Regions from separate parts of the Caballeronia eucalypticola genome, predicted to be linked through region 1. Evidence: riboswitches for the same ligand, from Rfam matches in the RefSeq annotation. Region 1 holds a riboswitch; the other holds the start of a gene.
The links. A riboswitch is a leader RNA that binds a small molecule or an ion and turns the genes downstream of it on or off. The one in region 1 is predicted to bind cobalamin.
Positions count from the first base shown of each region.

Region 2: another riboswitch for cobalamin. It lies ahead of ACMX25_RS28040 (TonB-dependent receptor domain-containing protein); the one in region 1 lies ahead of ACMX25_RS24755 (CbtB domain-containing protein).

Region 1 covers NZ_JBLKRU010000024.1:18,440-34,152, reverse strand. Annotated here, with positions in the region: gene ACMX25_RS24815 (hypothetical protein) at 9-146, opposite strand; gene ACMX25_RS24810 (DUF4148 domain-containing protein) at 162-515, opposite strand; gene ACMX25_RS24805 (LysR family transcriptional regulator) at 1,742-2,752, opposite strand; gene ACMX25_RS24800 (alpha/beta hydrolase fold domain-containing protein) at 2,950-3,813, shown strand; gene ACMX25_RS24795 (efflux RND transporter periplasmic adaptor subunit) at 3,826-5,016, shown strand; gene ACMX25_RS24790 (efflux RND transporter permease subunit) at 5,156-8,350, shown strand; gene ACMX25_RS24785 (efflux transporter outer membrane subunit) at 8,362-9,894, shown strand; gene ACMX25_RS24780 (hypothetical protein) at 10,015-10,254, shown strand; gene ppk2 (polyphosphate kinase 2) at 10,267-11,163, opposite strand; gene ACMX25_RS24770 (DUF2878 domain-containing protein) at 11,455-12,015, shown strand; gene ACMX25_RS24765 (hypothetical protein) at 12,116-12,460, shown strand; gene ACMX25_RS24760 (histidine phosphatase family protein) at 12,491-13,051, opposite strand; adenosylcobalamin (AdoCbl) riboswitch at 13,091-13,239, shown strand; gene ACMX25_RS24755 (CbtB domain-containing protein) at 13,240-13,473, shown strand; gene ACMX25_RS24750 (CbtA family protein) at 13,481-14,248, shown strand; gene ACMX25_RS24745 (DUF1289 domain-containing protein) at 14,301-14,552, opposite strand; gene ACMX25_RS24740 (cobyrinate a,c-diamide synthase) at 14,549-15,713, opposite strand, start outside.
Region 2 covers NZ_JBLKRU010000031.1:398-16,110, forward strand. Annotated here, with positions in the region: gene ACMX25_RS28025 (IS6 family transposase) at 1-361, shown strand, start outside; gene ACMX25_RS28030 (alkene reductase) at 372-1,229, opposite strand; gene cobF (precorrin-6A synthase (deacetylating)) at 1,565-2,338, opposite strand; gene ACMX25_RS28040 (TonB-dependent receptor domain-containing protein) at 2,391-4,322, opposite strand; adenosylcobalamin (AdoCbl) riboswitch at 4,754-4,843, opposite strand; gene ACMX25_RS28045 (porin) at 5,052-6,068, opposite strand; gene ACMX25_RS28050 (winged helix-turn-helix domain-containing protein) at 6,438-7,652, shown strand; gene ACMX25_RS28055 (LysR family transcriptional regulator) at 7,678-8,565, opposite strand; gene ACMX25_RS28060 (HpcH/HpaI aldolase/citrate lyase family protein) at 8,664-9,464, opposite strand; gene ACMX25_RS28065 (MmgE/PrpD family protein) at 9,461-10,837, opposite strand; gene ACMX25_RS28070 (CaiB/BaiF CoA transferase family protein) at 10,859-12,037, opposite strand; gene ACMX25_RS28075 (acyl-CoA dehydrogenase family protein) at 12,041-13,204, opposite strand; gene ACMX25_RS28080 (HTD2 family dehydratase) at 13,233-14,102, opposite strand; gene ACMX25_RS28085 (alpha-D-ribose 1-methylphosphonate 5-triphosphate diphosphatase) at 14,452-15,585, opposite strand; gene phnL (phosphonate C-P lyase system protein PhnL) at 15,579-15,713, opposite strand, start outside.

The DNA of each region.
Region 1 (15,713 bases):
TGACCCGTTCAACCTGCCGCCGAATCCGCCCATTCCATTGCCTGGCGCGTGTGCGTTGTTTGCGGGCGATACGGTTGCCATTGCGCTGCTTCCGGAAGCCAGTCGTCTAGCGCGGAGAAGTCTTCAAGGGGGGCTGATTCATTCATGATGGGCTCCTTGGTTTACTGGACGTGAGCGTTGCCGCTTTGCGTCACCGAACCGTTTGCGAATTCTACGATTCCACGGTTGCGTTGTTCCGCGGCTGCTGCGTCGCGTGCACGTTGTTCGTGCTGCTCGGCAATTGCGATCCCGGCCATGCTGCGCTCGGGGTAGGTATTGCGATTCAGCGCGGGCAGGGTGCCGTTTGCGTAGGATGCGGCCAATTCGGCACGGACTTGTGCGCGTGTCATGGTGCTTTGGGTGGCTACGGCTGTTTGATACGTGCCTGCGTGGCCAATGCCGCCGTCAGCGAATGCGGTTGTGGAAACGATGGCTGAGATAGCGGTAAGCGAGAGAGTTGCGATTGCGGTTTTCATGCGTGCTGCTCCTGTCGGTTCATTTCGATAGGCACCGAACGTGGTCGATGCTATCGGACTGATAGCGGGGCAGCGGGCCTTGATGTAGGCAATGAGTCTGAGCAATAACGCTAATCGACAAGCCGCGCTGCGACAGGACGAAATGTAATCAAGTGAGCGCTGCGGATAAATGATCGTTAAGCGAATTGATTAATCGCGGTACGCGAATAATCGCAAAAGCCCTTATAGGAAGGGCTTTTGCGACTAAACCAGTAATGGCGGAGGGGGCTTAAGCCCTTACTCGGGAAGGTGGTTTTTCGCTCGCGCCGGTGGACTTTCGGGGGGGCGGTGGCGGTCGGGGTCAATGCTAGGTTCCGGGGGTGGCGGTCTGGTTCATTGCCGGGTTGCTGCTTTTTAGGTCTTCGCGCATTTAGTGTTAGCTGATCTTTTTCGCTCTATTAGCCACTGCGCGTGGCGGCGCGTCATTTCTTTGTCCAAAGCGACAAAGAAACGAAGCAAAGAAAACGCTTTCACCGCTCTACCCTAAGTGTCCACAGCGTGCAGTTTCTATTCATTGGTGCCCCAAAAGCACGGTGCTCGCCAGAGCGGAGGATGTGTGAAACCCTCTTTCTCGCGAATCCTGACAGTAAAACGCTTCGCCCCGTACGCTCTCGGGCTAGCACTAGCGACTGAACCTGCCCAAGGAGTACCCCGCGCTATCCGCGGAAAACCAATCTCCAAATTTGTATGCATGTCGAACCATTTTTTAAACCACCCAGAAATGGATCTGCAGAATGCTTAAGGCATAACCCGGCAAATAACAATGCGAACTGATGGCTAACCCGCGAAGCACCACAGCGGCAAATACGCGTGAGGCTGTGCGGGTTTCTATGGCACGGGTGCTTGCCCGAGAGCGTACGGGGCGCAGCGTTTTACTGTCAGGATTCGCGAGAAAGAGGGGTTCACACATCCTAAGCTCTTGCGAGCACCGTGCTTTTGGGGCACCCATGAAATGGAACTGCACGCTGTGGACACTTAGGGTAGAGCGGTGAAAGCGTTTTCTTTGCTTCGTTTCTTTGTCGCTTTGGACAAAGAAATGACGTGCCGCCACGCACAGTGGCTAATAGCGATAAAGAGATTAGCCAACCTAAGCAAACCACTATGCTAAGCAGCAGCAACCCGGCATTGCCCCAGAACTGCTAACCCCAGAACCCGTGCAACCCGGCATTGCCCCCACCCACGCCTCCCTAAACCACCACCTCAGCGGTGCCGGCAACATCCGGCGTCCCATGCTTGACGATAGCCTTCGCCGGCGTGGCCGTCGGCAGACACCGTTGCTCGGCATCTTCCTGCCCGGAAAGCAACGGACACCGTTCAAACAACTCAGCGGCCCAGTCGACAAAAACCCGCACCTTCGGCGACAAATGCCGGTTATGCGGATAAACCACCGAAATCGGCATGGGCAACGGCTTCCACTGCGGCAGCACTTCAATCAATTCGCCGGAGCGCAAATGCGGAAGCGCCATGAAGCGGGGTATCTGCACGATTCCCACACCTTTGACGCCGCACGCAATATAAGCCTCGGCGTCGTTCACGGCGATCTTCCCGCGCATTTTCACGTCGATGGACTTCCCATCCACAACAAAATCCATATCCATCACGCGACCGGTGCGGCTGGAGAAATAATTCACGGCCGTGTGCTGCTGCAAATCGTCGATGGTATGCGGCACGCCATGCAGTTCGAGATATTCCGGACTTGCCGCGGTCAGGCCCTGAAACACGCCAATCCGCCGCGCCACCAGACTCGAATCCTGCAGCGTTCCCACGCGAATGACACAATCCACGCCTTCCTGAATGAGGTCGACCGGTTTGTCGCCGAAACCGATCATCAACTCGATATCCGGATAACGGTTGTGGAATTCACAAAGCTGCGGCATGACGATCATGCGCCCAATAGAACCCGGCATATCGATGCGCAATTTACCGCGCGGACCCTTGCCGGTATTGGCGAACGAACTCTCGGTCTCCTCAATGTCCGCGAGGATCCGCACGCAGCGCTCGTAATACGCAGCACCGTCCGGCGTGAGGTTCAGGCGCCGTGTCGTGCGTTGCAGGAGACGCACGTTCAGGAACGCTTCGAGGTTCTGAATAATCGTTGTCACCGAGGCGCGCGGCATGTCCAGCGTGTCCGCTGCGCGTGAAAAACTATTGGTGTCGACGACTCTTGTAAACACCTGCATAGCTTGTAGCCGGTCCATTTTTCTCTCACCGTCAATGCTTTGCGGCTCCAGGAATAAGGATGCCGCTCAGACAGGAATGGGCAGTTTCAATCGCGATTGTTCGGTGCGACCGAATTGTGTTGCCGGATTATAGGCATTTATTTCAAATGTCGTTGCCCCCAGAATTCGTTCCATCGCAACTCGGGTGGGATGGCGCGGACGCGCTGAAAATAACCATGGCATCGACGCTGGATCTGGGCCTCTGCATAGAGGATGTTCGAATCGCGGGACATGCGCAACCCATAACCTTGCGCAGTTATCGCCCCGCCTCGGACGGCACCGTCCTCCCGGTCGTGCTTTATTTTCACGGCGGCGGCTTTGTGCGCGGCACGCTGGATGATGCCGACGTCACGGCTAGCACCATTGCACGGGATACAGCGGCGTGGGTCATCTCGGTGGGCTATTCACTGGCGCCGGCTTTCCCGTTTCCTGCCGCGCCCGAAGATGCCTATCGGGCGGCGCAATGGGCCATAGCGAACGCTCGTGCACAACGAGCCGATGCAAACCGCCTCGGGGTCGCGGGGCACGACGCAGGCGGCAACCTCGCTACCTGTCTGGCGGCCATCGCGCGGGATCGCGGCGACATCGTGATCCTGGCGCAAGCGCTGCTCGCGCCGTTGCTGGACCCAAGCATGACGCGCATGGCCGATGAGAACAAAGTGCGCTCGCCGGATATCTGCATGACCGAGTGCGCGCAGTGTTATCGCGCGTATCTGCCGAACGCATCACAACGGCTTCATCCGTATGCAGCGCCGCTGGAATCGCGGCGTCTTGCCGGTCTGCCGCCGGCGCTGATCGCAAGCGCCCAGCACGACCTGCTGCATATCGAAGCAGAGAAATATGCGGGCGAGCTGATCGCGGCAGGCGTGCCAACGGAAGTCACGCGGCACGTCAATGCATCGCATAACGCGCTTGCAGCGGACCCGGCGGCCATTGCCGACGTGGTCGCGTTCTTCAAGAAACGGCTTCGTGTGCAGACGGCCGCGCCGGTTGCGGCGCTTCGCGACACCCAAAAAATTCAAACAATCTCAACGACTTAATCGGAGCAACGCATGTCCATCACTCGCAAACGTCTTACCGTCGCGCTAGGCGCCGCGCTGGTCGTCGCAGGCATCGGAACATTCACTGCCATGCATGGTTTCGGCCGCGGCGATCTGCCGGTGAACGGTGCTGAAGCCGCCGTCAAACCGTCGGCGCCGGCCATGGAAGTGGATGTCGCCACGGTGGTCTCGAAGACCATCACCGACTACCAGAACTATTCGGGCCGCCTGGAAGCGGTCGACAAGGTCGAGATCCGTCCGCTTGTGCCGGGGACTATCGTCGCGGTGCATTTTGCCGATGGCGCATTGGTGAAGAAGGGCGATGCGCTCTTCACCATCGACCCGCGGCCGTACGTGGCGGCAGTCGATCAAGCGGCTGCGCAACTCGCGGCAGCGCAAGCTCGCAATGGTTATACATCGACCGATGCCGCGCGCGCGGAGCGCTTGCTGGCGGATAACGCCATCGCCAAGCGTGACTATGACGAGAAGCAAAACGCGTCGCACGAAGCGGCGGCGAACCTGAAGGCTGCGCAAGCGGCGCTCGAGACGGCGAAGATCAACCTGACATACACGCAGATCACCGCGCCGGTGTCGGGCCGGGTATCGCGTGCGGAAATGACGGTCGGCAACATCGTGTCGACGGGTTCCAGCGCGCCGCTGCTGACCACGCTGGTGTCGGTGTCGCCCATCTACGCTTCGTTCGATGTCGATGAACAAACCTACCTGCGCTACCTCAGCCGCGACTCGCGTGCCAGCGTGCCGGTCTCGCTCGGCCTCGCGAACGAAGATGGTTTCTCGCGCGAAGGCAAGGTTGCGTCCGTCGACAATCAACTCGATACGGGCTCGGGCACGATTCGCGTGCGGGCACGTTTCGATAACGCCGACGGTTCGCTGGTGCCGGGCCTCTATGCACGCATCAAGGTTGGCGGAGGCACGCCGCATCCGGCTGTGCTGATTGACGATGCCGCGATTGGCACCGACCAGGACAAGAAGTTCGTGATGGTGGTCGACGCGGACAGCCGCGTGCAATACCGCGAAGTCACGCTCGGCACCTTGAGCGAAGGGATGCGCGTAATTGTGAAGGGCCTGCAGCCAGGCGAGCGGATCGTGGTGAACGGTCTGCAGCGCGTACGTCCGAACGATGTGGTGAAGGCCAATTCCGTAGCAATGGCGAATGCGTTGCCGGCCAAAGACGCTTCATAAGACGCGCTTTGCAAGACGGGTTTATAAGCGCTTAACAGCGGCTCCTTGTGTGCGTGGCACGTGGCGGGTTCGTTCCTGACAGGACGAACCGGCCGGTGCTCACGCGCGCGCAGCCTCTCATGCACATAAAGAAAACGTCATGAACATTTCCAAGTTTTTCATCGACCGCCCGATCTTTGCGGGTGTGATGTCGGTGCTCATCCTGCTGGCGGGCATCATCGCCATGTTCAAGCTGCCGATCTCCGAATATCCGGAAGTCGTGCCGCCGTCCGTGGTCGTCCATGCGCAGTATCCGGGTGCCAATCCGAAGGTGATCGCCGAAACTGTGGCGTCGCCGCTGGAAGAGCAGATCAACGGCGTGGAAGACATGCTGTACATGCAGTCGCAAGCCAACAGCGACGGCAACCTGAACATCACGGTGACGTTCAAGCTCGGCACGGACCCGGACAAGGCGCAGGAACTCGTGCAGAACCGCGTGGCGCAAGCGCTGCCGCGCCTGCCGGAAGACGTGACGCGACTTGGTGTGACGACGATCAAGTCGTCGCCGACGCTCACCATGGTGGTTCACTTGAATTCGCCCAATGACCGCTACGACATGACGTATCTGCGCAACTATGCGCTGATCAACGTGAAGGACCGGCTTGAGCGGATCCAGGGCGTGGGGCAGGTTCAGCTTTGGGGCTCGGGCGATTACTCCATGCGCATCTGGCTCGATCCGCAAAAGGTCGCCCAGCGTGGCATGACGGCGACCGACGTAGTCAACGCAATCCGCGAGCAGAACGTGCAGGTGGCGGCGGGCGTGATCGGTGCATCGCCGACATCGTCGAACGTGCCGTTGCAACTGAACGTGAATGCGCAAGGCCGTTTGCAGACCGAAGCGGAATTCCGGGACATCGTGCTCAAGACGTCGCCCGACGGCGCAGTTACGCATCTGAGCGATGTGGCGCGGGTCGAGTTGGCGGCATCGGAATATGGCTTGCGTTCGCTGCTCGACAACAAGTCGGCGGTCGCGATGGCGATCAACCAGCAACCGGGTGCGAACTCGCTGCAAATTTCCGATCAGGTCCGCCAGACCATGAAGGAACTGAAGGCGGACATGCCGGTGGGCGTCGATTATGAAATCGTCTATGACCCGACGCAGTTCGTGCGTTCAAGTATTGAAGCAGTGATCCATACGCTGATCGAAGCTATTGCGCTGGTCGTGCTGGTGGTGATCGTGTTCCTGCAAACCTGGCGCGCATCGATTATTCCGCTGCTGGCCGTGCCGGTGTCGATCATCGGTACGTTCTCGCTGCTGCTGGCTTTCGGCTTCTCGATCAACGCGTTGTCATTGTTCGGGATGGTGCTGGCAATCGGGATCGTGGTGGACGATGCGATCGTGGTGGTGGAGAACGTTGAACGGAATATCGAGGCGGGGTTATCGGCGCGAGAGGCGACCTATCAGGCCATGCGAGAAGTGAGCGGGCCGATTATCGCCATTGCCTTGACGCTGACTGCCGTGTTCGTGCCGCTCGCGTTCATGTCCGGTTTGACGGGTCAGTTCTATAAACAGTTTGCGATGACCATCGCCATTTCGACGGTGATCTCGGCCTTCAATTCGCTCACCTTGTCGCCGGCGCTGGCTGCTTTGCTGCTGAAGGGCCATAACGAACCGAAGGACTGGCTGACGCGCGGCATGGACCGTGTGTTCGGTGGTTTCTTCCGCCAGTTCAACAAGGTCTTCAAGCGTGGTTCGGAAAACTACGGCAAGGGCGTAACGGGCGTCATCAACCGCAAGGCGCTGATGATGGGCGTGTATATCGTGCTGCTGTGCGGCGCCGTGCTGATGAGCAAGGTCGTGCCCGGCGGTTTCGTGCCGGCGCAGGACAAGGAGTATTTGATCAGCTTTGCGCAGTTGCCTAACGGCGCGTCGCTCGATCGTACCGAGGCGGTGATTCGCCAGATGACGGACATCGCGAGAAAGACGCCGGGCGTTCAAAGCGCGGTGGAGTTTCCGGGTTTGTCGGTGAACGGTTTCACGAATTCGTCGAGCGCGGGCATTGTGTTCGTGACGCTCAAGCCGTTCGGCGAGCGTAAGGGCGCAGCACTTTCCGCAGGCGCCATAGCGGGCTCGCTGAACCAGAAATACGCGGCAATCAAGGGTTCGTTCATTGCTGTGTTCCCGCCGCCGCCCGTGCTTGGACTCGGGACGCTGGGTGGCTTCAAGCTGCAACTGGAAGACCGTGGCGCGCTGGGCTACGCCGCATTGAACGACGCGACTCAAGCGTTTATCAAGCGTGCATCCCAGACGCCTGAACTCGGTCCGACGTTCTCGAGCTATCAGATCAACGTGCCGCAACTGAACGTGGATCTGGACCGGGTGAAAGCGAAGCAACTGGGTGTCTCCGTCACCGATGTATTCAGCACGATGCAGGTGTATCTCGGCTCGCTGTATGTGAACGACTTCAACCGCTTCGGCCGTGTGTATCAGGTCCGGGTGCAGGCGGATGCGCCGTTCCGTTCGAGTTCGGAAGACATCGGTCTGCTCAAGACGCGTAACGCAAATGGCGAGATGGTGCCGTTGTCGTCGCTCGTGAAGGTGACGCCGACCTATGGTCCCGAGATGGTGGTGCGCTACAACGGCTACACCTCTGCCGATATCAACGGTGGTCCGGCTCCGGGTTATTCGTCGGGTCAGGCGCAGGCAGCAGTGGAACGCATCGCCGCTGAAACGTTGCCGCGCGGCATCAAGTTCGAATGGACCGATTTGACGTATCAGCAGATCCTCGCGGGCAATGCCGCGTTGTGGGTCTTCCCGATCAGCGTGCTGCTCGTGTTCCTCGTGCTGGCTGCGTTGTATGAAAGCCTGACGCTGCCGCTCGCCGTGATCCTGATCGTGCCCATGAGTATTCTCTCGGCGCTGGTCGGCGTGTGGCTCACGAAGGGCGACAACAACATCTTTACGCAGATCGGCTTGATGGTGCTCGTGGGGCTGTCGGCGAAGAACGCCATCCTGATCGTGGAGTTTGCGCGCGAGCTGGAAATGCAGGGACGCTCCATCGTGGAAGCGGCAATCGAAGCGAGCCGCTTGCGTCTGCGGCCGATCCTGATGACGTCGATTGCTTTCATCATGGGCGTGGTGCCGCTGGTGCTGTCGTCGGGTGCGGGTTCGGAAATGCGCCATGCAATGGGTGTGGCAGTGTTCTTCGGCATGCTCGGGGTGACGCTGTTCGGCTTGATGCTCACGCCGGTGTTTTATGTGCTGTTGAGAAAGCTGGCTGGCGGCGAACATCTCGTCGACAAGCATGGCCACAATCCGCACATGCGCGGTGTCAATGCTTCAGTTGAAGCATGAGAGAGATTGAAATGAAAACGTTGAATACGAAGCGATGGCTGGGGTTGTCGGCGTTACTTGGATCGTTGCTGGTCGTCGCGGGCTGCTCGCTCGCACCGACCTACACGAAGCCCGACGTAAGCGCGCCGGCAGCCTTCAAGGAAACACCGCAGGAAACTGCGTTGCCGCCCTCTGAACAGGGCACGTGGAAGACGGCGCAGCCGTCGGAACAGGTGCTGCGCGGCGAATGGTGGACGGTCTTCAACGATCCCACGCTCAACGACCTGGAGCATCAGGCGCTCGAGGCGAACCAGAACCTGAAGGCAGCGGCCGCGCGCGTGAAGGAATCACGGGCGATCAACCAGACCGCGCGGGCAGGCTTGTTCCCGACACTCGATGCAGGCTTTGGTCCGACGCGCGAGAAACTCTCGCCGGCGTCGCAGTTCCTTCCCGCTAACGGGAATGTACCGGCACAGACTTTGTGGCGTGCAGAGGGCAGTGCGTCGTATGAAGTGGATCTGTTCGGCCGCGTGTCGGACTCGGTGAAGGCGGCGAACGCCGACACCGAGCAAAGCGAAGCGCTGTTCCGGTCCGTGCAACTCGCGTTGCAGGCGGACGTGGCGCAGAACTACTTCAACCTGCGTGAGCTCGATTCGGAAAGCGATGTCTTCGCGCGGACCGTGACGCTGCGCGAGCAGGCTTTGAAGCTGGTGCAAAACCGCTTTAACGAAGGTGAGATCAGCGAGCTGGACGTAGCACAGGCAAGGTCAGAACTTGCTACGGCCAAGTCCGACGCCATGACGGTGCAGCGCTTGCGTGCTGCATCCGAGCATAGTCTTGCAGTGCTGCTCGGTAAGGCAGCGTCGCAGTTCTCGATGGCGGCTAACCCGCTGACGCCGGTCGATATCAAGATTCCGCCGGGCTTGCCTTCATCGCTGCTCGAACGCCGGCCGGATATCTCGGCGGCCGAGCGTGCAATGGCAGCGGCGAATTCGCGCATCGGGGTGGCGAAGGCGGCGTTTTTCCCGTCGCTCAACATAACGGGTTCGGGCGGCTTCGAATCGGCGACGCTGGGCGATCTCTTCAACTGGTCGAGCCGTACGTTCCTGCTAGGACCGTTCGCGGGCACGGCGCTCAATTTGCCGATCTTCGATGGCGGCCGGCGCAAGGGCAATCTCGCGAACGCACGCGCGATCTATGAAGAGGATGTCGCGAATTACCGGCAGCAGGTGCTGGTGGCGTTCCAGGAAGTAGAGGACAACCTCTCGGACCTGCGCATCCTGCAGGACCAGACGCGCACGCAAGCTGAAGCGGTGAATGCGTCGAACCGGGCAGCTCAGCTCTCGCAGTCGCAATACAAGGAGGGGGCGGTGACGTATCTTGACGTGATCGATGCACAGCGTACCGTGCTCCAGTCGCAGCGCACAGCGGTTCAACTGGCAGGCGTGCAGGCGACGTCGACAGTGAACCTGATCCGTGCGCTGGGCGGTGGCTGGGGAGACATGCCGGCTGCACCTGCCGCACCGGTTGCGTCCGAGTCAGATGCGAGCGTAGCGTCACGTTAAGCGTGAATCGCAGCACCGTTAGCGCGATTGTTCAATACGTGCGACAAGTGTCTTCGATAACAGAGGGTTTATCCGGGGGCTCCCGGTCCGTAGAATAAAACTATGGATACGGGAGCCGTCATGAGAGCTTTAATCGAACGACAACTCTACCGACCCGCCGTCGTACTACCGCTGTTGGTCTTGATGCGCCTGATGGTGACGCTCGATTTCAACCTGATGCAAGTGACGTTCGTCGTGGTCATGAAGAGTTCGCAATACATGTTTCAAGCGGTCTTCAGGCATCGCCACGATCAAGCCGATCGTTGCGATGTCCAGCCGCCGCAGGTCCATGCCATGCATGACAAGACTTGCCACTGCTAAACCCTTCATCAATCAATATATTTCCGGCACGATAATGCTTTCGGGCACGGGCTGCCGCAGGTAATCGTCGTTAAAGACGCGGTCAGGCAACTCGATCGTGGGATGATCGATCTCGTGATACGGCACCTGGCTCAGCAAATGGTGAATGCAGTTGAGCCGAGCGCGTTTCTTGTCCACGGCTTGCACGACCCACCACGGCGCTTCGGGAATATGCGAACGCGCCAGCATCACTTCCTTCGCGTGCGTATAGGCTTCCCAGCGACGACGGCTTTCCAGGTCCATCGGACTCAGTTTCCACTGCTTCAACGGATCTTGAATGCGCGCCTGAAAGCGGACTTCCTGTTCGTCATCCGTGATCGAGAACCAGTACTTCAGGATCTGCACGCCGCTGCGCGCCAGCATCTTTTCGAATTCCGGCACTGAGCGAAAGAACTCTTCGTACTCGGCATCGGTACAGAAATTCATCACGCGTTCCACGCCCGCCCGGTTGTACCAGCTGCGGTCGAACAGCACGATCTCGCCGCCCGCCGGCAGATGCGAGACATAACGCTGGAAATACCATTGCGTGCGTTCGCGATTGTTCGGTGCGGGCAAGGCAGCGACCCGGCAAACCCGTGGATTCAGCCGCTGCGTGATGCGCTTGATTGCGCCACCCTTGCCGGCGGCGTCGCGTCCTTCAAAGATCACCACGAGCCGGTGGCCGCTGGCGACAACCCAGTCCTGCAGCTTGACGAGTTCACCTTGCAGGCGGAACAGTTCGCGAAAGTAGATCTTGCGCTGCTCGCGTGCTTCGGCGGAAAGCGCGCTGTCGCCATCGAGGATACGGTCGTCGACTTCCATCTCGAGTTCTTCGTCGTAGCTGTCAATCAGGTCTTCTTCGAAGCGGCGCTGTTTATCCTGCGAAATCATGGGAAGCTCCGTTTGGTTGGGCGTATTGACCGCGTTGACTCGTCCCTGCAGGCAATACAAAACCGGCAATCCTGCAAATTATCGATTATCCGGCGCGATAATTTCAGGAATGTTACGACAGGGCCGTCGAAAGCGGAGCCGATGGTCAGACGAATGATCCACGTTTGTCCGGGCATCGCGGGTATCGTGCTTAGGGTGCACAAGCGGGCGGCATGCGATATGCGCAAGCTATACGTCGAGCGGTATTGCATCTTCACACCTTACGCACCTGGTCTGGAAACAAGAAACGGCATGCAAATCTCATCCTTTGGCACACGGCGCCCGTCGAGGGCGGAGCGCTGGGCACCGTCCATCTATTTCGTGGTCGGGCAACTCGGCTGGTTTGCGTGTGTACTGAGCGCTGCACACGACGTCCCATGGATGGGCGTCGCCACAGCCGTCATGCTCGTCGCCATCCATCTGGCGCGGGTCGAGCGGCCGCTGACAGAGTTCAAGCTACTGGTCAGTGTAGTAGCGATGGGCGCAATCTGGGAGAGCCTGCCGGTTCTCAGCGGACTGCTGGCGTACCCCAACGGCATGATATTGCCCGGCGCTGCACCTTACTGGATCCTTGCATTGTGGGCGCTGTTTGCCGCTCAATTCAACACAACGTTCGGCTGGCTCAAACAACGCGTACTGCTTGCTTCGGTGCTCGGCGCCATTGCCGGACCGATGTCGTTTCGCGCCGGCGCAGCGCTCGGCGCGGTTCGCTTCGTGCATCCGCTGCCCGCGATGATCTTGCTGGCTATCGGCTGGGCGATCCTGATGCCGCTGCTGATCGTGTTCTCACGGCGGTGGGATGGGGTGCACTGAGCGGTGCGTCCCGATTCGTCTTTAGCGTACTCATCCAACCTGGAATAATCCTTGCTATTTATCCCCGCAGTGATCCGAGGAATATTTCAGGGCTTGATTGATGACCAGTCGAAACGAGTTTGAACTGAGTGAATTGAGAAGCGCGGATTGGCGCGCCCAATCCGATGTAGCGACCATTGCAAAACAGGCGTGGACAGATGCCATTCCGGTCGCCACGCCAACGGGGTCTTCGCGCTCGACGCCACCGGCGACCTACTTTATATCGGTGCTCGAATTAGCGACCGGCGAGAAGCTCGGCAATGGTGAACGGCTTCGCGCCATCGCTATTCTTGAAGCGCATTTCGCGGCGGGCCGCCCCCGCACGCTGAAAGAAGCGGTCAGGATCTGCGCAGGCGCGATCGACTCTTCGACGCTGCAGCGGATGGCACGCGGCGCCGCAGACTGACGCACGCCAGCGAAGACGACGGTGGTTTTATCACACGAAAGATTTGCATCGAAGACGCCATGCGTCGCCTGAGCGGGTCAGTGTGATGGCCGAAAGCGGCTCCAGGTCCATGCAATAGACTGCAGTCAGGGGTGCGTCCAGGACTGTGGCCAGCACGGTCTTCACTACGATGGCATGCGTCACGACCAGCGTGACTCCGGCCTCCCGATTGTTCTTCAGTGCGCTGCGAACCCTTGTTTGAAGGGCTTCCAGACTCTCGCCTCCATGCGCCATGCTTCCCGGTTCGGAAAGCCATGCGCCCAAACCCTCCGCATCTTCATCATGGATCTCGCGGATTGAGCGGCCTTGCCATCGACCGTAATCAAGATCGCGCCATGAGGTGTCGACACTCGCTGTAATGTTGAACGTGTGACCCGTTTGCATGGCCGCGTCTGCCGGGCTTGTGACGACACGATCCGGACGAAACGCCGAAGCAAGTTGCGGGAGACGGGGTAACTCCGATTCATCAATAGCGTCGCCTATTTTCGGAAACGAGCCGGTTTTCATCGCGCGCGTAGTTGCGTGACACAGCAAGATAAGTTCAGTTTTCATGGCTCTCGATTAACGGATTGCTTTACATTCCACCAACTCATTTTAGAATGGCAAGCTTGCAGCGCGAGGAAGCCGGTGAAAACCCGGCACGGTCGCGCCACTGTGAGCAGATATTCCTATCTGCAAGTCAGACCCCCGCTGCAGCCTTTCTTTTGTCTTACGGGACGCGTATTCCCTTGGAGTCGTTCATGAACCGCCCTGCCACATCCGCCAGTTTCTCCGGCATCAATCCCGCATTTGATGCACCCGTGCCCATTCCGGTGCGCGAAGTGTTGCCCTGGGCTATCTTTATTGGCTTGCTTGCGCTGCTCGCGATTTATTTTGTCGGCGCCGAACAGGGCGCGACGTCGATCTTCCAGGGCATGTACATCCACGAGTTCGTCCACGACGGTCGCCATCTGCTCGGCTTTCCCTGCCACTGAGAACGACATGATCCGAAACCTTTTGATACGCGGCATGATCGCGGGACTAGTCGCGGGCCTGCTCGGCTTTTGCGTGGCCAAGACCTTTGGTGAACCTGCAGTTGAACGGGCGATTGCTTTTGAGTCGCAGCAGGAAAAGCTGCACGAGCAAGCGGAAGCGGCGGCGGGGCATCAGCACGATCCCGCCGACGACGTCGAACTTGTCAGTCGCGGCACGCAAGCGGGACTAGGTTTGCTGACCGGTGTTTGCGTGTTCGGGACAGCACTGGGCGGCCTGTTCTCGCTCGTGTTCGCCTTCTCGTATGCTCGGATGGGCGTTTTGCGCGCACGCGGCACGTCGGCATTGCTCGGTTTGTTCGGCTTCGTGACGGTTGCGATTGTGCCGTTCCTCAAGTACCCGCCTAATCCGCCATCCGTAGGCAATCCTGACACCATCGGCGCACGGACCGCGTTGTTTTTCGGCATGGTCGCGATCTCGCTGATCGTGGCGGTGTTTGCTGTTCGGCTGCAGCGCCGTTTGCAAACGCGTCATGGCAACTGGAACGCGGTACTGGTTTCGATTGCTGTGTATATCGTGCTGATGGCGCTGGCGTACCTTGCGTTGCCGCCGATTGATGAAGTGCCGAGGCTGTTCTCGGCCACGCTGCTGTGGAAATTCCGCGTGGCCGCGATTGGTATTCAAGCGGTGATCTGGACCACGCTCGGCTTGCTCTTCGGTGCGCTTGCACATCGCGAGTTGGAGAAGGTGCCGGCACGGCGGATTGCTTCGGCTTGAGCTTTTCGCGAGCGGAGACTCAATGAGGGGCGGCTTGCGGGCCGCCCCTTTTTTATCGCGCTGTCTTGCGTGCAAGGAGGGTATCGAACAGCGCGAGCTTGTCGGTATCGGCCATGGTCTTCCATGCCTTGATTTCTTCACGGCTTCTGAAGCAGCCTTCGCAATGACCGGTGGTTTTGTCGAGCCGGCATACGTCCGTGCAGGGTGAGCCCACGGGTTCAAGCCGTCTGGCGCGCTCAATAGTGAACGTGAGTTCAAGCGGTACTTTTATTTCGGTAGGCATTTCCATCGGGGTAATTGTCATAGCATTTCGCCGCGAAAGAGGGCGGCTGCTACCGCCGGATTCGTCGGCCAGTAAGTGTGCATGTAGGTTGCGGTGATCGGGCCGTGACGGTAAATCGCTTCGCCTTCCACGCCCGTGGTGGCATGCGTCGCGGTGAGCGCTGGCAGCATGGAAGTGGTCATCGACGAGTAGTGGAAGGTGTGGCCGGTGTGAGTGCCGTGGCGGCTTTCAACACGTTGCATCGCGAGCCGGGCCAGGCGCTTTTGCATCTTCGCGTGGCCGGGCAGGAGACCGAGCATCGTATGCTGCGAGCCCTCTATGTCCGTCAGCGAATCGAGCAGATACAGCATGCCGCCGCATTCCGCGACCACCGCTTTACCTGCGCCACTATGCGCACGAATTGAGGCGGCGCTGACTGCGTTCGCGGCGAGTTGAACGGCGTGCAATTCCGGATATCCACCCGGCAGATAAAGCGCATCGGCATGCGCGGGAACGGGTTCATCGGCGAGGGGTGAGAAGGGCGCGAGCGTTGCGCCCATCGACGTCAGCAGATCGAGGTTGGCCGGGTAGATGAACGAAAACGCGCCGTCGCGGGCGATGGCGATGTGCATGCCGTCGAGCAACCGCGGAGGCTGCTCAAGGGCTTCGTGGGCAAACATTACGGCGGGCGGCAACTCGCGCAACGTTGTCTCGCCGATGGCATCCGCTGCGCGATCTAGCCGTGCATCGATGTCCGCCACCTCTGCTGCTTGCGTGAGACCGAGGTGCCGACCGGGGAGCGCAATGTCGTCGGTGCTCGACAGATGCCCGCAATATCGAATGCCTTCGGGAATGGATTCGCTCAGCATTTGCGCATGCCGTGCCGACGCCACGCGATTGGCAAGCACGCCGTGAAACGGCAGGTCAGCGCGATAGCGCGCGAGTCCAAACGCCATTGCTCCGAAGGTCTGCGCCATGCCGTGCGCGCCGATCACAGCGAGCACCGGCACGCCGAACGTGGTGGCGAGATCGGCGCTGCTGGGCGTGCCGTCGAAGAGGCCCATCACGCCTTCGATCAGGATCAAATCGGCTTCCTGCGCGGCTTTTGCGAGCAGCGCGCGGCAGCCGCTTTCACCCACCATCCACAAATGCAGCGAATACACCGGCGCGCCGGACGCGCGCTCCAGGATCATCGGATCGAGG
Region 2 (15,713 bases), on a different contig from region 1:
GCTACGAGCCCATCGCGACAAGACTGCAGCACAGCGTTACTTTGAGAAATCGATTGATCAGAACGGCGAGCCTGAGACGATAACGATCGATAAAAGTGGCTCAAACCTGGCCGCGCTTGAAGCGCTGAACGCCCAGCGCGGCACGCCGATCAAGATCCGCCAGAACAAGTATTTGAATAACATGATCGAACAGGATCACCGGGCAATCAAACGGCGCACTCGCTCCATGCTCGGCTTCAAGACATTCCGGTGTGCACGCATTCTGCTGGGCGGCATCGAACTCATGCATATGATTAAGAAAGGCCAGATGACAGGCTCTGGCCAAACTGCTGCCGAGCAGTTTTACTCGTTGGCCAAATAAGCACTGCATATCATATCGCCTTTGCTTGCCCCTCCATCCTTATTGCGACAGAACCAGAAAAGGTCGCCTCGGGATCGTCGTCCTGCATGTCGTTGAAGGTGCCGAGAGGAGAGAGCCGTACGCCGACCTTTTCCGGCCCCCACACTTCGCAAACCGTTTCGATCACCTCGATCAGCAGCTTTGCCCGACTCTCGCTCGACCCGCCGTATTCGTCCGTGCGGCGGTTTGTGCCGGACAACAAAAACTGATCGAGCAGATACCCGTTTGCTCCGTGCACTTCGACGCCGTCCATACCGGCAGCCTTGGCGTTGCGCGCTCCCCTGGAGTACTGGCGCACGAGATACGGCATCTCCTCGCCCTGCAGCGCGCGAGGCGTGATGCAGCGCGCGAGGACGCCTTCGCCGCGCTCGTTCTCGATGAACGCCTCCGCTTTCGGCTCGACCGCGGACGGAGCAACGGGCAGCATTTTATCGGGCTGCAAGGAGGGGTGCGATATGCGTCCGACGTGCCATAGCTGCATGAACATCAACCCGCCCGCCTCGTGCACGGTGTCCGCCACGAGCCGCCAGCCCTGGACCTGCTCGCGGCTATGAATCCCAGGCGTCCATGCGTAGCCCTGCACTTGCATCGACACCTGCGTCGCCTCGCTGATGATGAGCGCGGCCGCTGCGCGCTGCGCGTAATAGCAGGCGTTGAGCTGGGACGGTATGTTGCCTGGCTGGCTCGCGCGCGAACGCGTCAGCGGCGCCATTACGACACGATGACGAAGGTTGTACGATCCCACCTTTACGGGTTCGAACAGCTTGCGCGGTGGAATTTGCTCGTCGTGCTGCCCGGCCTCCCCCGGCGCTATATCCGTATCAGGCATAACGTTGCTCCTTGCTTTTTAACTGCGCTCGAAAAGTACTGCCAGGGACGCTTCGAAGCGTCGATGTTACAACCTCGACAGCATCCCGCTCCTGGCCCAGTGTAGCCATGAGCCCGTACGCGATTCTTTCCGGTTTCTGCCCAGATGTGTCGCGATCCTGCGCTCACCGGTCCATCGCTTCATCGGGGGGCCATGTCAGGCAGATCCGAACCCCTTCCCGCCCAGCCAGAAGTTCCTGCCGGACGGCAAGACCCAGGACCTCGGTGAGTTCATCAATATCGACATGACGCAGGTGCCCGCCAAGTCCAAGCAGTCAGTAAGAAAGGCAAGCATCGTTAGTTATCCTCGCGACGCCTGTTTCTTCGCATCAGATACGTATCCATGATCCAGCCGTTTGCCCGGCGCGCTTCCGCTCGAATCCGTTCGATATCCCCGGCTACGTCCTTGAGTTTTCCCGACACCAGAATTTCATCCGGTGTGCCGATATAAGCCCCCCAGTAAATGTCGATGTCCTGATCCACGAAATGCTTGTAAGCGTTTTCGGCGTCCAGCATCACCACGACGCTGTCGACGTTGTCCGGAAAACCTTCGGCTATCCGCCTCCCGGTTGTGATCTCGATCGACCCTCCAATGCTATTCAACGGTATCTTGTGCTGTGCTGCCAACGCCTGGATGCTGCTTATCCCCGGTATCACTTCGTACTCGAGACCGTGACCGCCCTTCCCGATGATCGACTCCATGATCCGGATCGTGCTGTCATAAAACGCCGGTTCGCCCCATGTCAGGAACGCGCCACACTCTCCATCGGACATCGCGTCCGAGATCAATTGTTCGAAGACGGCTGCCTTGTCATCGTTGAGCGTCTCGACGCTCGCCTGATAATTCGCAACGTCCCGTGCGCGCTCGGGACTGGTTGCTTCGGCGAAACGGTAGTCATTGCCCTTGATGAATCGACGGCAAATTTCCTTGCGCAACGCGATCAGCTTTTCCTTGGCAACGCCCTTGTCCATTACGAAAAAGACGTCGACTTCGTTGAGCGCGTTGACTGCCTGCATCGTCACATAGTCGGGGTTGCCGGCGCCAATACCAATGATCAGGATTCGCTTCATGAACATGTCTCGATCAAGTGATGATGATAAGTAGTCGGAACGATAGAAACATTTAGAACGTGTATGCGACCTTGCCGAATGCGGTCCGCCCCAACGTGTTGTAGCCGTATGCCGTCACGTACTGACGATTAAAAAGGTTGGACAAATTGGCGGACACGGTGAGGCGCGAATTGACCTTGTAAGCGGCACGCAGGCCAACGATTGTGTACGAAGGCAGGTAGGTTGCGTTGAACTGGTCGTCGTAGGTCGACCCGCCGTAAAGCAAGGATACGCCAGTGCTAAGCGCATGCAGATGAAACTCATCCCACGTGTGATCGACGTTCAGGCTGACGGTCTGGCGCGGACGACGGTTAAGCCACGTCTGGTCGGTAACGTCCTGCGGATTCAAGATTCCAATTGCGAGACTGACAAATGTCGAGTTGCCAAGCGTGCCCTTGTACGACAGGTCGATGCCCTGAATATGCGCGCGCCCTACGTTCACCGGGAGAAAAGTCACCGAGTCATAAGTGATGAGGTCATGCACGCGAGTGTCATAAATAGCGGCCGTAAAGGTACCGCATGACGTGGCCGCATCTAGTGCTGCTTCGACCGTGTCACTGCGCTCAGGCAGCAGGTTCGGATTCCCGAAACCCGGGTAGTAGAGGTCGTTGAAAGTCGGAAGCCGGAATGCGTTGCCATACGAAACGCGCGCCGTATAAACAGGGGTGATCGCATAAGCCAGCGCGACATTGCCGGTATTGACCGACCGGCCCTGAATGATCTCGTGGCGCCCGGCCAGGAACAAAGAAAACGCACCGAGCGTCATCGATTGATGGAGTGAAAAGGCCGAATCGTTGCGTGTCGGCAGGCCCGTGGGAATATCGACTGGGAGGAAAGCTTGTTCACGGGTGAAGTCGTACGCGAGCTTGGTCTCGCCGGATACCGGCAGACTGAAGAGCGTGATTCCGCGTTCCTGATGGGTCAGCGAAGTCGATGTGCTGAGGCGCGTCGAGTCGATCTCATCGGTCGGAATGGCCGGGTCGTTCGCGTAGAGGAACTGACGGTCCGTGGCGTAACCGACAGACTGGTCAAACTGCGTGTACGGCGTGATGTCCAGATGAAATGCAGCGCCAGTCGTCAGTTGATGATCAAGCTGACGGTTGTCGCCGCCGGCATTGTCGTAGGACAGATCGGACCGGTGATACAGCGCGAATGTGGAGATCGACCAGTTGTCGCGCGCATAGCCGAGACGCGCATCAACGTCCTGAGCATGGTACGGATTGCGGCCATCCTCATGACCGTAAGCGCCAGGCTGGGTTGCATCGATTCCCGCAGTATTGTAGTCGTGCAGGCCCAGCGAATAAGTCAGCCCGGACAGTACCGAGAGCGGTCCCGTGGACGGAATACTGCCTGAGGTGCGGATCTGCGTATCGAATGTTTTGTTCGACCCGCCGCCTGTTGAGATCGTGGTCTGGTTGGGCTGGTTGGCTGCGTGGTTCGTGAAGAGTTGCACGACGCCACCCACCGCATCCGCGCCGAATGAAGCGGCCGCCGGCCCTGAAATCACTTCAACGCGATCAAAGGCGGAGGTCGGCAGATCGGCCCATGCGGCTTGTCCCGTAGTCGACGAACCAACGCGGATACCATCGATGAACACCGCGACCTGACTGCCTGATGAACCACGGATGCTGACGGAGGAAAGCGAGCCGGGGCCGCCGTTTTGTGAAATGGTCACGCCCGGCAGTGTTGCGAGGGCTTGCGTGATGCTCGGGTCACTTGGCGACAGGCGGTCGAGATCCGCGCGGGTGAGAACTTGTGTAGATGCATAGCGCTGATCGAACGATTGCGGCAAATGCTGCGTGTCACCGGTGACGACAATGTTCGGCAATGTGGCAGTGGACGGGAGCTGTTCCGGTTGCGGCAACGACGAATCGTCCGCGGCTTGTGCAACCTGCCATGCCGAAACCGTCAGCGCAGAGGTGAGGATGAAATGACGGAACTTCATACGGCGAAAACCTTGTTATGGGGAATACTGTAGGCATGCTGCGAACGAAAATGCAGCATGCCGGTTTTGGATGCCGGCATGACAAGACCCATGGTCTTTAGGGGGTCACTGCCCGGCCGCGGACGCCACGACCCGATGCTACAAGTCCGCTTCGACAGGGATCATCCTGCGAGCATGTACAGCGGTCAGGCATATTCTCGAAGCAACCAATGGGTTTTATCGCGAGGCTAATACCGGCTCATGCCTGAGTCGTTGACCTTGCCAGACGCGGCAAGCAGGCAACAGGGTTATCGACGCGAGGGTGGCTCGCCAACGCGTACCAAGCTGGGGAATCAAGGCAATGCCGCCTCGGCTGGATGCCCGGATGGCGGGCAGTATCGGTCATATGCTTATCTCCCGGGGAGTGCGCGCCCCAAAGTCGGAAAGAGGGATACGACGCCGAGGTCTGACTTCCGGTTTGCGATGAAACCGGTCTCAGTGGCGCGACCGCGCTGGATTTACACCAGCTTCCACGAGTCGTAAGCGCGCATTTTACTTCTGAAAACCCATCCAGCACTACCCGGTGAGGGTTATCAGGTCATCGGCCTTTTGCCCTGCTGCGACCAGGTCCGCTTTCGACGCGCCTGTATTGTTCAAACGTTTTTCACTGCGGCGCAGTCGATTGCGGAGACTCTTCGTGAAGCAGACATGCATGGACATGTTTTGCACATGTCATACCGATAACGTCACCTAGAATTTATGAAACATGCCGATTGAGATGCCGTGCGGATTGGCGCCGGCATAGGCCAGCGGCAAGCCTGAATTCGCCGATCCGGCCAGCGTATAAGACGCCTGATTGTGGTTGGTCAGATAAGAAATCGTGCTGTATACGCTGGTATTTTTAGAGAGATCATACTGAGCCAGCGCGGCAATCTGATTCGCATTGTTGCCAGCGGCGGTTTTATCATGCAACGCGGTATAGCCTAATGCCACGAATACACTCGGCGTGAATTGATATTTGCCGGAAACGCCGTAAACGTCCACGTTCAGATTGATATCCGTCCATCTGCTCGCGGCCCAACCGGCGTAAATCGTGGCCTTCTGGATGGTGTAAGAAGCGCCCACTTCCATGGCGGTATCGGTTGAGGAATTACTGGCGTTTTTCACAGCCTGCCATGCCACAGTAGCGGCGATCTGCCCACTGTTGTATTGAAGGTCGGCCTGATAGCCCGATCCTGCCGAGCGCAATCCTCCCGCGTCGCCAAAACCGGCGTAGACGCCTGCCTGCAAGCCTCCGATGACCGGCGATTGGTACGAGACGGTATTACTCGTGCGCACAACGTAGGTCATCATGTTGCTGAATCCGGACGCTTGAGTCGCGGCTCCAAATGCGTCCAGATAACCCTGATCGTAAAAGACCGGCGAGTTCTGGCGGCCCAGTCTCACCTCACCCCAATTACCCGATAACCCGACCCACGCCTGCCGGTTGAACATCTGGCCGGTAGAAGCGAATGAGCCGTCGTTCGGATTAAAGCCATTCTCGAGCTGGAAATTAACCTTGTTGCCGCCGCCGATATCCTCGGAGCCCTTTAGTCCAAAACGGCTGGCCCATTCGGAACTCGATCCAATGGCTGCGGTGTAATGATTGCCCGTGTTCACGTATTGAAAGAATTCGTCCACGATACCGTAGAGCGTCACGCCAGAATCTGCGTGGGCATAACTACACGACAACAACGCTGCACATGCAGCGTATCGACCCAGCTTCATAACCCCCCCGGTGATAAAAATATCGGAAGTGCCACGGCAGTGAACAAGTTACCTACCTATCCGCTCAAAAAAGTACATGTATGAACAGGATCAAAATGTAGGGTGCCATTTCTTGGCAGTCAAGCGATTTGAACGTAGGGGAAAATGCCTAGATGACGGCGAGAATAAGGGTACGTGAGGGGGCACGGCGTGCTCCCTGCCCGTTCCTCCGGCGCCGAACCGGGCGCCGGGCGCTGATGCGGGACTGAAAGGTAAGCCCGGCCATCGGCATGTTCGACGAATCCTGCAATGGTGCTTGGCCGTCGCGCGTCCTGGCCGGTCCTCTGGTAACGTAGTCGGCCAACGTGCTCCCGCTCACGAACCCACCGCATGGAAACAATCCCCCTTTCGGCCGCCCGTACCCTGCATCTGATCGCCCAAGGACTGCTTGCGCCGCCGCGCCGCAAGGCGACAAAACCAGACGTGCTGGACGCTATTCGCCGCATGGCGCAGTTGCAGATCGACACCATCCACGTGGTTGCTCGCAGTCCTTATCTTGTGTTGTTCAGCCGTGTTGGCGACTATCAACCGCAATGGCTCGACGAGCATCTGGCCGAGGGTTACCTGTTCGAATACTGGTCGCACGAGGCCTGCCTGGTGCCCATAGAGGACTACGGTCTGTTGCGTCACCGAATGCTCGATCCCGTAGGGATGGGCTGGAAATACGCGGCGGAGTGGCATGAGAAATATCGTGACGACATCGAGCGCCTGCTTGAGCAAATCCGTGAGAACGGCCCTATCCGCTCAGCCGATTTCGCTCGGGAAGGCGGCAACGGCGCGGGCTGGTGGGATTGGAAACCAGAGAAACGGCACCTGGAAGTGCTGTTCGCAACCGGCGAGTTGATGGTCGCCGAGCGACGCAATTTTCAACGGATCTACGATGTAACCGAACGCGTGCTGCCGCAGTGGAATGATTCGCGCGACCTGCCACCTGTCGAAACCGTTTCTCAGGAACTGCTCAAGCGCGCTTGTCGGGCGCTGGGCATTAGCCTGGCCGACTGGGTAGCCGACTATTACCGCATGCCGCGCCGTCCGTACACCTCGGCCTTACATGAGCTGGCCGATGCTGGTGAGTTGATACCCGTGCGCGTCGAGGACTGGAAGGCCGACGCGTTCGTGCATCGCGATCTGGCGGACAAGCTGGACGACGTGGTCGCCGGCCGCCTTGCTTCCACGGTGACCACGGTACTGTCACCATTCGATCCGGTGGTCTGGGACCGCAAGCGGGCGAGCACGTTGTTCGGATTCGATTACGTGATCGAGTGTTATACCCCTGCCGCAAAACGGAAGTACGGTTACTTCGTACTCCCAATCTTGCATCGCGGGCGCCTGATCGGACGGGTGGACGCGAAGGCCCATCGTACGCAAGGTATTTTCGAACTCAAGTCGTTGTATATCGAGCCGGGGGTGCGGGTGGGAACAGGCTTGACGGCTGATCTGCGCAAGGCTTTGCAACGTTGCGCGGACTGGCATAAAACACCGCAGCTAGCAGCCGGCGCAGGCGTTCCGGCAGCGCTCGCTGCTGCATTGACCGGCGCTGCATGAAGGCTGGTTCGCGATCACACAGCGCTCACACCGTGCTCGTCAGCCGGTCAACCAACGCGCGTGCGAGCGGCGGCAGGTCTTTCATACTGCGCACGCAGATCTTGAGCTTGCGTTCGGCCCAGGGATCGTTCAATCGAATCATGTGGATTTTCAAGGTCTTGCCGTGGCGTATTGCCACCGACTCAGGAACGATGCCGATGCCAACACCCAGTTCGATCATCCGGCATGCGGCTTCAAAATTGCCTACCTGGATACGCAGTTTCAGGCGCGCGCCCAGCGCGTTTGCAGCGGTGACAATGAACGCATGGATCGCGCTGGTCGTTGGCAATCCGACGAAATTGTCGTTCAGCGTCTGAGCGAAATCGACTGATTTTTCGCCCGCTAACGGATGATCCAGCGACGTCACCAGCACAAGCCGGTCATCGCGATAAGGCAGCATTTCAAGATGATCGGCATGCACGTTACCCGCCACGATGCCAATATCCGTCGCACTCTCCGCTACGCCTTTGACGATCTCTCCGCTTAGCACTTCACGCAAGTCGATATTGATATCCGGGTGGTCACGCAGAAAAGCGCTCAGCACCGAAGGGAGGAATTCGCTGATCGCGGTGGTGTTGGCCCAGATCCGCACATGGCCCTTGATGCCCTCGCCGTACTCTTGCATGTCGCCGGCCAGATGCTCCACGCGCTCCTGCACCAGGCGCGCATGATGCACAAACGCCTCACCCGCCGGGGTCAGCGTCATACCGTGACTTGTGCGGTACAGCAGCTTGAAACCGAGTTGCTCTTCAAGGTTCTTGATACGGTTGCTCGCCGCGGGCGGCGAGATATGGCAGCGCTCGGCAGCGCGTGCGAGGTTCCTGGTGTCGGCCAGATTGACAATGAGCGTCAGATCGACGAAATCGAAATGCATATTGGCGGCGGGCGGAAGTCCGCATAGCGGTCGCGGAAATGAACCGGGACTGCAATCTTAACGGACCACGAAGCGCATCTCCAACAAAGCAAAATTTGCTACGGGTGCGCGTCCATTATTCGCCGTGCTTTCAGGATCACCGGCATGTCGACCATCTTTCCATCGACGGCCACCGCAGCGCCGCCGCTTGCCTCCACCGCTTGCAGCACACGTTTCGCCCACGCCAGCTCCGCGTCCGTCCACGCATACGCGCGATGCACGGCGTCGACCTGCTTCGGATGAATGCAGAGCTTCGCGCCGAAACCGAAACGACGGGCGCGCCGTGCTTCAGACTCGATGAATGCGGAATCGTCCAGCACGGTCGAGACGCCATCGACCGGCGTGGCCAGGCCGGCCAATCTTGACGCGAGCACGATCTGCGAGCGAAACATATCGAGTTCCTCGGCGTCGCCCTCGATGTTCAGGTCGATCTGAAAATCCAGCGTGCCGAACACAATGCGCTTCACGCGCGGCGTCGCGCATAACAGCGCAAGGTTAGCGAATCCGCGTGCGGTTTCCACGATCGGCAGGATGGTCAGCGACGGATGCGCATGCGCCAGCACCGTCTCTATCTGCTCACGCGTTTCAGCCTTTGGCAATACGATGCCCGCCACGCCCGGATGATTGGCGATCGCCACTGCATCGTTGGCGAACCACTCGGTATCTGCTGCATTGATGCGCACGAACGCAGGACGGTCTGCATCCAGATGCGCGCGCACCGTCTCGCGGGCGACCGATTTTTCTTGCGGCTGAACCGCGTCTTCCAGATCGAAGATCACTGCGTCGGCACCGCTCGCGCGAGCCTTCTCGAAGCGCTCGGGACGATTCCCCGGCACGAACAAATAAGAACGCTCGCTCATGCCCGCACATCCACTTCAAACAGCGAACCAATGCGTGTCTCCGACGCAATGCCCCACGCCGCATCGAGCAAACGCGATGCTTCCTCATCTGACGCAGCGCCTGAAAATTCGGCAAGCCGGCGAAACTTCATGGCAATCTCATCGCGCGAGAGCGTGTTACCGGGGTCTCCCTTTGGTTCATCGACACGCCCGGTCAGTTCGCGGCCATCGCGCGTGTGCACCGTCACCTTGCCGATCCAGCGCGCGGGATAAGCGCGGTCAACTTCTTCGTCGAAGACCATCTCCACCTGGCTGCGAAAATCGATAATGCGCGTAGCGGCATAGTTTTCTTCGAACTCGGTCACCCCCGCATAACCGTGATACGCGACCAGCGCCAGCACGGTACCCATGTTGAACTTGGCCTGATGAACCGTCGTGGGCACGGTCACCGCGCCGAGCACGTCGATTGCACCTTGATGCACGCGCGCCGTCACGCGCTCGATGTCTTGCGGCTTGAGGCCATGCTCCGCCATTACCGCGAGCAGCGCGTCGGCGGCGGGATGAGTGTGGCGACACGCAGCGTGATACTTGAATGAGGTTTCGGTGAGCGCCCAACGTTCGACCAGGCGGTCGGTGAGGCGGGACGGGTCGGCGTCGGTGGACATGCCTGCCGCCATGCCCTTCTCGCCCTCCAGGATGCGCGTGGCGCCCTTGAAGCCATCGGCGGCCAGCGTTGCCGCCATCAAACCGTTGGCAGCCGCCATGGCCGTATGAAGCTGTTTGGAATCGGCGGCGTCACGCAAGAATTCCCACAGGCCGCTCGCCTGCGTACCAGCCGAACCAAACGCGTCAAGCATCTGCACCGGCGACAACCCGAGCATCCGTCCCGCCGCGGCAGCCGCCGCCACGGTCCCTGCTGTACCCGTCGTATGAAAGACCTTGTAGTGGGAACGCCCGAGAAATTCGCCGATGCGTATCCCCACTTCGTATCCTGCTACCACGGCGGCGATAAAGTCTCGGCCCGACGCATGCGCCGCCTGCGCCAATGCCAGCGCGACAGGAAACACCACGGTTGCCGGATGAAAGACGGAGCCGTTGTGCACGTCGTCCTGTTCCACGAAATGCGAGGCGGCGGCGTTCACCATCGCGGCGAAATACGGTGTTGCGCGGGTGCGGTCGATCAGCACTTCGGCTTGCCCGTTGCCGTTCGCGGCACCCGCCATGCTCGCAAATAACGCAATGCTTTCGACCGGCCGCGCGCCCTTGCCTCCGAGCGCCGACCCAAGCCAGTCGACGTACAAGTTCACCGCGCGCTCCACGACGTGCTGCGGAATATCGTCGAAGTGAAGTGATGCCGCGAACGTCGCGAGCGTCCGGCTGGAATGATCGGTCATCGTTGTGATTGCCTGAAGAGTTTAGATGGTGCCCGTTACGCGCAACGCCTGGATCTGCGAGGCTTCATAGCCGAGCTCTCGCAGGATGGCGTCGGTATGTTCGCCCAGCGCCGGAACCGCGTCCATGCGCGGTTCGAAACCGTTCGGCGTGCCCGGCGGCAACAACGCGGGAATCGGTCCCGCCGATGTCCCCACCTCACGCCAGCGGCCACGCGACTCGAGTTGCGGGTGCGCCCAGACATCAGCCAGCGTGTTCATCTGCGCGTTGGCAATGCCGGCGGCGTCGAGCCGCTGCAAAACCTCGGCTGCGGTCAATTTGCTGAACGCCGCGACGATCAGCGCTCGCAAGGCATCGCGTGATGCTGATCGTTTCGAGTTCGCGTCGAAGCGCGGATCGGCGGCAAGCGACGGCTGTTCAAGCACGCGCTCGCAGAACACTTTCCATTCACGTTCGTTCTGCAAACCCAGCATGATCGTCTTTCCATCTCCCGCCAGAAACGGGCCGTACGGATAGATGGTCGCGTGCGATGCGCCGGATAAAGCCGGCGGACTTTGGTCACCGATTGCGTAGTACAACGGATAACCCATCCACTCGACCATGCTTTCGAGCATCGAAACATCGATCCGGCAGCCCTTGCCGGTGCGTCCGCGCAAAATCAATGCGCTCAGGATGTTCGAGTAGGCGTACATGCCGGCAGCGATATCGGCGATCGAGCAACCTGCTTTTGCCGGCTCGCCGGGTGAACCGGTAATCGACAGGAATCCGGATTCACTCTGGATCAGCAAGTCATACGCCTTCTTGTCCCGATACGGACCGTCAGCGCCGTAGCCCGAGATATCGCAGACAATCAGCTTCGGGTATTTCACGCTCAATGTGTCGTAGCCAAGCCCGAGCCGGTCCGCCGCGCCGGGTGCAAGGTTTTGCACGAGCACGTCGGCATCGGCGACAAGGGTATCGAGAATCTTCGCCGCTTCGGGTTGCTTGACATCGAGTGACAGGCTTTCCTTCGAGCGGTTCGTCCAGACGAAATGCGACGCAAGCCCATCGACACGTTCGTCATAACCGCGTGCGAAATCGCCGGTTCCCGGCCGCTCGATCTTGATCACGCGTGCGCCCAGATCGGCAAGCTGGCGCGTGCAGAACGGCGCGGCAATCGCGTGTTCCAGTGTAATGACTTTGATGCCGTCGAGTGGTCTCATGATTTAGAACGAGCGTGGCAAACCGAGGATATGTTCAGCGACATACGAGAGGATCAGGTTCGTGGAAATAGGCGCCACCTGATACAGGCGCGTCTCGCGGAACTTGCGTTCGACATCGTATTCGCAGGCGAACCCGAAGCCGCCGTGGAATTGAAGGCATGCGTTTGCTGCCTCCCACGATGCATCGGCCGCCAGCAACTTCGCCATGTTGGCTTGCGCGCCGCAAGGTTCGTGGGCGTCGAAGCGACGCGCCGCTTCAAAGCGCATCAGGCTCGCCGCTTCCACGTTGACGAACGAGCGCGCGATCGGAAACTGCACGCCCTGGTTCTGCCCGATAGGCCGTCCGAACACGATGCGCTCCTTCGCATAAGCGGTCACCTTGTCGACGAACCAGTAGCCGTCGCCAATACATTCCGCCGCAATCAGGGTACGTTCCGCGTTGAGGCCGTCGAGGATATATTTGAACCCTTGACCTTCTTCGCCGATCAGGTTTTCTGCGGGAATTTCCAGGTTGTCGAAGAAGAGCTCATTGGTCTCGTGATTGACCATGTTCAGGATCGGCTGCACGGTCATGCCGTGTCCGATCGCCTCGCGCAAGTCGACGATGAAAATGGACATGCCTTCGGACTTGCGTTTGACATCGGCGAGCGGGGTTGTTCGGGCCAGCAGGATCATCAGGTCGGAATGCTGCACTCGCGAGATCCATACTTTCTGGCCGTTGATGACATAGCGGTCGCCGCGGCGCTCCGCAGTGGTCTTGATTTTCGTCGTGTCCGAGCCGGTGGTCGGCTCGGTGACGCCCATCGACTGGAGACGCAAGTCACCGCTCGCAATCTGCGGCAAATAGCGCTCTTTCTGTTGCGCCGAGCCATGCCGCAGCAACGTGCCCATGTTGTACATCTGACCATGGCACGCACCGGAGTTGCCGCCGGCCCGATTGATCTCCTCCATGATCACCGACGCTTCCGTCAAGCCCAGTCCCGAACCGCCATATTCCTGCGGAATCAATGCGGCAAGCCAGCCGGCCTTTGTCAGCGCATCGACGAAGGTTTCCGGATAACCACGCGCTTCATCTATCTTGCGAAAGTAGCCGCCGGAAAATTGCTGGCACAGATCGCGAACGGCTTCCCGAATGTCCTGGAACTGATCGGAGTGAGTGGTCTGCATAAGGGCTTTTTAGATTTGATTTTCAGTTTCAGGCGAGCGTAGCGGTAGCGCGCATCGTCAGGCAACCATCATGGTCTTTGGCCCATAACTCGATCGTTCGGCCATCCTCCGACGGTTTGCCGCACACGGTGAACGGATTGGGCGCGAAGGTCGGGCGCAGCGCCCGGAACGCGAAGCTCGCGATGTTCGCATCGGGCAACTCGCGGCGCACGAGTTCCACGAGCAATGTCGCGATCAACGGACCATGGACGATCAGGCCCGGATACCCTTCTTCCTGCGTAATGTATGGGTGATCGTAATGAATCCGGTGACCGTTGAAAGTCAGCGCCGAGTAGCGGAACAGCAACACCGGGTCAGTCGGAATTTCCCGGCTGAAGGATTCATCGACGGGTGCTTTGGCCGGCTCTTTTTTCGGTGCATTGGAAGCATCGGGAGCGGGTTCGTCGCGATAGACAATATCGTGCTCCTCTTCAATTTTGAGCGCACCGTCCACTTCAATTTCATGCTGCACCGTCACGAACACGAGCCGGCCGGTACGACCCGTCTTGTCTTCGATATCCACAATGGTCGACGTGCGTGTCGCCTGTTCGCCAACCATCAGCGGTGCGTGAAATGTCAGGCGTCCGCCCGCCCACATGCGGCGCGGCAGCGGCACGGGCGGCAAGAAGCCGCCGCGCTTCGGGTGACCGTCGGGACCGGTCTCAGACAGGGGCGAAATCGGTAAAAAATAGAGCCAGTGCCATAACGGCGGCACATTTTTCGTCTCTGGTTTGCGATTCAGCGTAGCGGCCATTGCCGCGAGCGGGAACGCAGTGATGACGTCGTGGACAACTTGCGTTTTGTCCAGCCAGTCGTTGAAATCTTCGGTTGGAGCAGTCGGATTAGTTGAGTCGGGCACTTCGGGCACGATGGCGTCTCTCGTTGTACGTGGCAGCAGGGTCGATCAGCAGCGTTGCAGTGAATGCAACTATGAACCCGTCTGCCCGTTTCGCGAAGTCGTGATTTCTGAAGCGGGGATTTTGTTTTACTTAACGCGCAGTGATGGTCACTCGCACAAGTACGAGGCTATTTGACGGGGTGCTGTGCCCCATACCCGGAACAAAACGCCGGCTCGACAGAATGCCGTGTGGTCCAGGCGTGCGGGGTCAACAATTGCTTTTCAATCAAGCGTGGTTTAGGCGCGCCTTGGCGTTGTTATGCGTCGAGCACGCGTCGTCGTTCAGGGACGACGCGCCCCCTGCCGACAGTTACGCCACCCGTTGCCCTTCCAGGAACGTAGACCGCGGAACCGGCAAGCGATCTGCCATGGCGACCCGTACGAAATCAGCCCTGAGACCCAGCGCAACCGCGCCGCGATCCGTCAGACCCGCTGCTTTGGCCGGCGCCGACGATATCGTGCGAATAGCCTGAGGCAGCGACCAGCCGGCCTTGTCGACGAGTTCGAACGTGGCGGTCAGCAAACTCGATGGCACGTAGTCCGACGACAAGATGTCGAGCAGCCCCGCGCGTGCCATCTCGAGCGCGGATACGTTGCCCGAGTGCGAGCCGCCCCGCACGACGTTCGGCGCACCCATGATCGTCGCAATGCCGTGGTCCCTTGCCGCCTGGGCAGCCGCCAGAGTCGTGGGAAATTCGGCAAGGACAATACCGTCTTCCACGGCTTCCAGCACGTGCTCGACAGAAGTGTCGTCGTGACTCGCGAGCGGCAGGCCAAGCGCCTTGCAACGCGCCACGATCTCGTTGCGATGAACCCGCGCGTATCGCTCCTGGTCGCTAGTCAATTCGCTCAACACGGTGCTCGCGTGTTCATCGCTCCACTTGCCGTGGCGCTCCTGATATTTGCGCCATTGCACCGGATCGTGCCACTGGCGCTGGCCCGGCGTATGGTCCATCACGGAGACGAGACGTAGCAACGAATGCGAAACCAGTCCGTCGAATACATCGAGTACATCTGCTGCCGCAATTTCGCATCGCAGATGCAGGAAGTGATCGACGCGCAGCATGCCGCTGGCTGTCAGCCGCTCGATCGAGCGTGCGCAGTTGGTCTGTATTTCCTTGCCGCGTACGCCCACGCCCCCGCGCGAGCCAATGCCGAGTGCATCGAAGACCGTCGTGATACCGGCCGTTGCAACCTGGGCATCGTGCACGAGGATGGCGGCGTCGTGATTCCATACCACGCCGGGTCGCGGCGCAATATGCTTTTCGATGTTGTCGGTATGCAGTTCAACGAGTCCGGGCAACAGATAATCACCGCCCCAGTCTTCCGCTTCCGCAACCGATGTCGTGCCGGGCGCTACTTCAGTAATGCGGCCGCCGGCGGCTCGTACTACGCCTGTGAACTCTTCATCGCGAGTGACAATGCGCGCGTTTTTGATCAGCATGTCTGCAAGGTTTCCGTAATCGATGATGCCGTGGTCGCTGTTGTCGCCGGGTCCACTTGCCCGGCGGGAGCGTTGAGTTGGATCAGACGAGTCGCCACACGTTCACGCGTGTCCTCATCATGGAAAAT